DNA from 2 places in the Giesbergeria giesbergeri genome. Region 2 is predicted to be linked to the other one. Evidence: riboswitches for the same ligand, from Rfam matches in the RefSeq annotation. Region 2 holds a riboswitch; the other holds the start of a gene.
What was found. A riboswitch is a leader RNA that binds a small molecule or an ion and turns the genes downstream of it on or off. The one in region 2 is predicted to bind cobalamin.

Region 1: another riboswitch for cobalamin. It lies ahead of ACYVB2_RS02485 (energy-coupling factor ABC transporter permease); the one in region 2 lies ahead of ACYVB2_RS07070 (TonB-dependent receptor domain-containing protein).

The regions. Positions count from the first base shown of each region.
Region 1 is NZ_BAAGYJ010000001.1:549,598-552,997, forward strand. It holds gene ACYVB2_RS02480 (CaiB/BaiF CoA transferase family protein) at 1-1,042, shown strand, start outside; cobalamin riboswitch at 1,048-1,261, shown strand; gene ACYVB2_RS02485 (energy-coupling factor ABC transporter permease) at 1,388-2,056, shown strand; gene ACYVB2_RS02490 (energy-coupling factor ABC transporter substrate-binding protein) at 2,053-2,391, shown strand; gene cbiQ (cobalt ECF transporter T component CbiQ) at 2,381-3,124, shown strand; gene ACYVB2_RS02500 (energy-coupling factor ABC transporter ATP-binding protein) at 3,121-3,400, shown strand, end outside.
Region 2 is NZ_BAAGYJ010000002.1:626,860-630,259, forward strand. It holds gene ACYVB2_RS07060 (cell division protein ZapA) at 224-610, opposite strand; gene ACYVB2_RS07065 (hypothetical protein) at 613-1,320, opposite strand; cobalamin riboswitch at 1,356-1,595, shown strand; gene ACYVB2_RS07070 (TonB-dependent receptor domain-containing protein) at 1,675-3,400, shown strand, end outside.

The sequences.
Region 1 (3,400 bases), on a different contig from region 2:
CTACTTTACCGCCTGCAACCGCAATAAGCGTTCTATCACCATCGATATGGCCCACCCAGAGGGGCAAGCCTTGCTGCGCCGCATGGCCCAACAGGCCGATGTATTGGTAGAAAACTTCAAGGTGGGCGGCTTGCAGCAGTATGGCCTCGATGTCGACAGCCTCCAAGCCCTGAACCCCCGCCTGATTTATTGCTCCATCACGGGTTTTGGGCAGGATGGCCCCTATGCCGAACGCGCCGGTTACGACTTGATGGTGCAGGCTCTGTGCGGCCTGATGAGCATCACCGGCCACGCAGACGCCCAGCCCGGTGGTGGCCCGCTGCGTGTAGGGGTGGCCGTGATCGATATTTTCACCGGCCTGTATGCCAGCAACGCCATCTTGGCCGCACTACAGGCCCGCCACACCACCGGGCTAGGGCAGCACATCGACATGGCCTTGCTCGATGTGGGCATGGCAACGTTAGCCAACCAAGCAGCAGGTTTTTTGGCAACCGGCCAAGCACCTGGCCGGGGAGGCAATATCCATCCGAGCCTGGCCCCTTACCAAGACTTTCGCAGCAGCGATGGCAACGTGCTGCTGGCCATTGGCAACGATGGCCAGTTTGCCCGCTTTTGTGCTGCCATTGGCCAACCACAATGGGCACAGGATGCACGTTTTGCCAGCAACACAGCACGGGTACGCCACCGGGCGGCACTGCTGGAGTTGTTGGTGCCAGTGATGCAAACCCGCACCACCGCGGAATGGGTCGCTTTGCTCGAAGACAAGGCGGTGCCTTGTGGCCCCATCAACACCATTGCCCAAGCCTTTGACGATCCACAGGTGCAGGCCCGTGGCTTGCGTATCAACCTGCCGCGCTATGCAGGCGATGGCATTGCACAGGTGGCGGGGGTAGCCAACCCCATGCGCCTGAGCGCCACTCCGGTGCGCTACCGCAGTGCCCCTCCGGCCTTGGGCCAACATACCGACGAGGTATTGCAGGAGTGGGGGCTGGATGCAGCACAACGTGCGCAGTTGCGCGCTACAGGAGCCATTGGCGCTTGAGCCTGTAGAATGCCCGACTTTCGGGTGCGCAAACTCCTTCTGAGGGTGTTTGCGTTAAACGGGAAGCCGGTGACGTTGCACAGCAGTGCAGCCATTCCGGCGCAGCCCCCGCTGCTGTAAGCCAGACGACCCCGCACATGCCACTGTGTTACCAAACATGGGAAGGCGCGGACAAGGATGATGGCGAGCCAGAAGACCGGCCCGAAAAATGTCAGCACCATTCCCCGGGGTGACGGGAAAACTGCCTGCAATCGCACTCCGGCCCTACTGGAGTGCTTGTGTGCTTTGATCGCCCCCGCATGGTGTTTTTATGAACCATTCGACGGGAGGATTCGAATGCACATCATGGAAGGCTTTCTTCCACTGGAGCACGCGCTGGGCTGGTCTATCGCCTCTGCGCCTTTCTTGGCCTATGGCTTGCACGCCATGCGCCGCGATATTCGCCAGCACCCAGAACAACGGATGTTGTTAGGCGTGGCGGCGGCTTTCAGTTTTTTGCTCTCGGCACTCAAGTTGCCCTCGGTCACGGGCAGTTGCTCGCATCCAACCGGCGTTGGCTTGGGGGCGTTGCTGTTTGGCCCTGGGGCTATGGTGCCCATCGCTTTGGTGGTGTTGTTGTTTCAAGCCCTGCTGCTGGCGCACGGCGGCCTGACCACACTAGGAGCCAACTTATTTGCTATGGGCATCGTCGGGCCGTTTTGCGCCTATGCGGTGTTTCGGCTAGCCAAGGCACTGGGCTGTTCTTTGGCGTTGGGGGTGTTTCTGGCTGCATGCCTGGGTGATTTGTCCACCTACCTGACCACTTCGGTGCAATTGGCGTGGGCCTTTCCTGATCCGGTGGGTGGTTTTGCAGGCTCTCTGACCAAGTTTGGCGGCATTTTTGCCCTGACCCAAATTCCTTTAGCCATCAGTGAAGGCTTGCTCACCGTGCTGGTGATGAACGCCTTGCAGCGTTTTAACCAAGATGAGATGCGTGGTATGCACCTGCTGCAACCCACCAAGGGGCAGGCATGAAAAAGTCAAACTGGTTGATTTGGGCTGCGGTGCTGCTGCTGTCGGTTTTTCCTTTGTGGTGGGTGCCTGCTCCAGCCCCCGGCACTGAAGCCTTTGGCGGTGCCGATGCCGAGGCACAAAACCTGATTCAGACCATCGCACCAGACTACCAAGCATGGTTTGCGCCACTGATCGAGCCTGCCAGTGGCGAGATCGCCTCCCTGTTGTTTGCGTTGCAAGCCGCATTGGGGGCTGGGGTGATTGGTTATTGGCTGGGCGCTTCTGTCACCCGGGAAAAACTACGCCAAGCCCCAGCGGATACCACGCCCCCACAGGCAGCAGGCCGTGTGGATTGAACGAGCCGCCCACCACAACCACTGGAGCCACGTTACCCCCCGCGCCAAGGCTATTTTTACCTTGGCTGCGCTGTTGGCCGCCTATGTAGCGCGCACCCCCAGTGCCGCTTTGGGGGTGGCCTTGGTTTGTGTGCTGCTAGTGTGGCGTGGGGCCGGGGTGCCTTGGCGTTGCTACATCCGGGTGGCAGCAGGGCCGTTGGGTTTTTTGCTGTTGTCGGGTGCTTCCTTGCTGGTCTCGGTGGTGTGGGAGCCACCAGGGGCACTGGCTTGGCATATTGCGCCCCATGCGTTATCGGATGTGGCGATGGTGACCGCGCGCTCGGTGGCGGCGCTAGCGGCACTGTTGACGCTGGTGCTCACCACACCATTGGCGCACCTGATTGCACTGCTACGCCAGCTGCGGCTGCCCGACATTCTGCTCGACCTGATGGTGCTGTGCTATCGGCTGATTTTTGTCTTCTCTGAGGCCTGCCACGACACCGTGGCTGCCCAAACAGCCAGGTTAGGCTTTAGCAACCGAGGCCGTGCTTTGCGCTCACTGGGGCTGCTAGTGGCTAATTTAGCGGCACAGGTGGCGCTGCGGGCGCGGGGTTTGCAGTGGGCCGCCGATGCCCGCTGTAGCGATGGCCGCTTGCATTTTGTGATGCCGGTGTTTGCCCATGCCCGCCGCGACACCGCCATTGGCGTGGTGGCCGGGCTGGGGCTGTTGCTGCTCGTGAGGTATTTGCCATGAGTGCCCTGTTTGAACTGCGGCAGGTGGACTACCACTACCCCGATGGCCGCCCCGGCCTGCAAGCGTGCTCGATGAGCCTGCGCCGTGCTGGTCGCCATGCCATTTTGGGGCCGAACGGCTCCGGCAAGACCACGCTGCTGCAACACCTCAACGGTTTGCTGCGCCCAGTAACGGGGGCGGTTTATATGGATGGTGCCCGTATCGACTACGGACGGCGTGGCTTGTTGGCGGTGCGCCAACAGGTAGGCATGGTGTTTCAGAACCCCGACCGGCAGT
Region 2 (3,400 bases):
AGTGCCACCGAACCTGCATCCTGAACCGGGGGTTCAGGGGGGCAAGGGCAGCCAGGTGTTGGGTTCATCTGACGCGAGACGATCACGCTCACCGGGCAATGTACCAAGCCCAGGCTCAATGAGCATTGGTTCAAGGAAATATAAAGCCCAGCAGCACCGCAGACAGGCCGATTGTAGCGGTACTGGGCGGCCATAGGCGCTGGCCCACCACAGCCACCACACCTCAACCGGGTGTGGTGCCGTCTTGCAGTGCCGTATCGAGGCGCTCCAACAAGGCCTGGCACTTGGCCTGCATTTCGGGGCCAGAGACGCTTTGTGCCAAGATAGCCGCCTCTTGGGCTTGCACCAGTGCATTGGCCGCAGCAGCTTCTGCCTGTTCAGCGCGCGTCAGGGCCGTCTTTTCGGCTACCGCCGCCTTGACCATCTCAAAAGCCAGATTGATAGCCGCCTGCACAGCAATTTGTTCACGCAACCGCACCTTGCCACCGTCACGGATCTGGGTCATGGCCTTGTCTACCCGTGCGGCGGCTTCCCGCAGGTAGGCTTCGCCACCTTCAGGGCAACTCAGCAGCAGGCTCTGCTGCATGATCTGCACCTCGATTTTCTTCATCATCATGCGCCACCCTCTTTCTCTGCGGGACTGGCTGGCAAGGTTTCCATCAAAGCATCCATGCGGGAGCGGGCCGTTTGCAGGCGGGATTTGAGCATGTCATGCTCACGGGTGAGGGCGCTGATCTGCTCGGCCTGCCCAGTGCTGGTTTGTTGCAAGGTGTCGCGCTCCTGGGTAAGGGCAGCAATTTGTGCCAGTTGTGCCTGCCCTGCCTGTTGCAAGGTTTGGCACTCTTGGCGCAAGGCAGTCACTTGGGTGGCCTGCTCGGTGCTGGTCTGCTGCAAGGCCGCATGGGCCTGCTGCAAGGCGGCATGCTCCTTGTGCAAAGCCGCCAGTTTTTCTGTTTGGGGTGCCGTATTGCGCAGCAATTCTTCATGCTGACGGGTCAAGGCGACCAATTGTTCTGTTTGGGCGGCGTGGACTTTCTGCAAGGCATCGCGCTCCTGCTCCAGATGTAGGCTCTTGGCCTCTTGCCGCAGTCCATCCTCTTGCAGGGCCGTATGGGCCTGGACGAGCATATCGTGCTCTTCCAGTAGCCGCACTATCTGTTCAGCTTGTTGCTCGCGTATCTTTTCCAGCGCCTGTCGATCACGGGCCAAATCGGCCAGCTGTTGCGCCTGCTGCTGCTGAGTCTGCTGAGACTGGGTCAGGCGTTGGAGCAGGTGCTCCACACGCGCGGTGATGAGATCGATGGTTTGCAAGGGGGCCATGCCTGCAATTGTAGGGTTGCCAGTGGCCAAAGCGCCGTAGAATCCGCGCCGTTGGTGCTCTTGGTGTGGTTCACATGCCGAAGTTCAACGGGAAGCAGGGAGGAAAGCCCCCATCAAGGGGGCTGCCGAGCCTGCGCTGCCCCCGCAACGGTCAGCGGACGAGTCCATGCCACTCTCTCTTCAGCCACACGCCACTGGATGCCTTGAACAAGCACTGGGAAGGCGCTGAAGGGTGCTCCGCCAGCCCGGATACCGGCCAACACGGTGGTCGCACATAGCCTTGGTGGCTAGTGTGGCTGTATCACCCAACGCTGGCGGGGAAGCCAGCACGGGTTGCATTCTGATTGTGTTCCCATGAAGATCTCTACCGTCCCAGGCTGCCCCAGCGTTGCCCTGAATGTGCGCCCTGTGGTTTGGGCCTGTGCCCTGTTGTCTGCACTGTCTGCACACGCACAACAAACCTCAGATGCCCCAGGCCCACTGCTATTGGCACAGAACCTGCACACACCCTCGCTGTCTGATGTGGTGGTCACGGCAACCCGCACGCCACAACCTTTGGCCGACTTGGTGGCCGACGTCTCCATTGTGGATCGCGAAACGCTTGAATCTAGTGGTGCCAGTGTGTTGGCGGATGTGCTGGCCCGGCTGCCGGGCTTAGAAATCTCGCGCAATGGTGGCCCTGGCAATGCCAGCAGTGTGTTTGTGCGTGGGGCTGAATCGCGCTTCACAGCGGTCTATATCGACGGCGTACGGGTGGACTCCCAATCGACGGGTGGCGCACAATGGGAACAGATTCCGTTGGCACAGATGGAGCGCATTGAGGTATTGCGTGGCCCGGCAGCGGCCGTGTATGGCTCAGACGCTATTGCTGGCGTGATCCAATTATTTACCCGCAAGGGCGAAGGCCCAGCCCAACCCATGGTTGGGGTAGGTTTGGGCAGCCAAGGCACACGCAAAATAGAGGCGGGCATCAGTGGCAGCACTGGCACCGATGGTGCCTTGGACTATGCACTGGGCCTGCACCGTACCACTAGCGATGGTTTTGATACCAAAACCAGCGGCAGCCACCACCCAGACCGCGATGGCTACCGCAGCACATCGGCCAATGCCCGCCTAGGCCTGCGCATCAACACGCAACACCGTTTGGATGCCACCCTGCTGGCGCAACGGCTCCACTCTGATTACGACGCTTTCAGCTACACCCCTGCTGCGCCTGCCGATGACCGCAATTTGCATCGCCTGCGCACGGCGGGTTTGAGCTGGCAGGCGCAATGGAGTGAGGCGTACCGCACGCGTCTCTCTGTGACGGAGGCGGCCAGCCGCTACGAAACCACGCCTTCGCCCTACCTGACAGAAACCACACTGCGTGGCTACCTATGGCAGCACGATTACCAATGGGGCGCACATCGCTTTAACGCAGCCCTCGAGCGCCGCGAAGACCAGCTCTACAACCCAGCTTTGGATGCTTGGGGGGTCACGCTAGACCGCCAACGTTCACAGGATGGGGTTGCACTGGGTTATGGCTACAACGCAGGGGGGCATACCGTACAGCTCAATGCCCGCCACGACAACGACAGTGAATTTGGGGGTCAGAACACAGGGAGTTTGGCCTATGGCTATGCCCTCACCCCCCAATGGCGAGCCACAGCCTCGGTGGGCACAGCGTTTCGGGCGCCCACTCTGTACCAGCGTTTTAGCGAGTACGGTGTCGCCACACTGCAACCAGAAAAAAGCCGCAACGCCGAAATTGGCCTGCGTTGGGCTGAAAAAAGCAGCACTTTCTCAGTGACGGCCTACCGCAACCGGGTACGCAATTTGATCTCCTTCGTAGGGACGGGTGCTTGTGCTTCTGATTTTGGCTGCTACGCCAACACCGCCCGCGCCCAATACGAAGGCGTGACGGTGGCAGGCTCCTACCGGCTGGCTGGGGTGCAGTGGCGCGGCTCAGTGGACTGGCAAAACCCCCGTGATTTAGACACCGGCAAACAGCTGGCACGCCGGGCCAAACGCCATGCCACCTTGGGCGCCGATACCCTATGGGCAGGCTGGAATCTGGGCGCAGAAATGCAAGCCTCGGGCC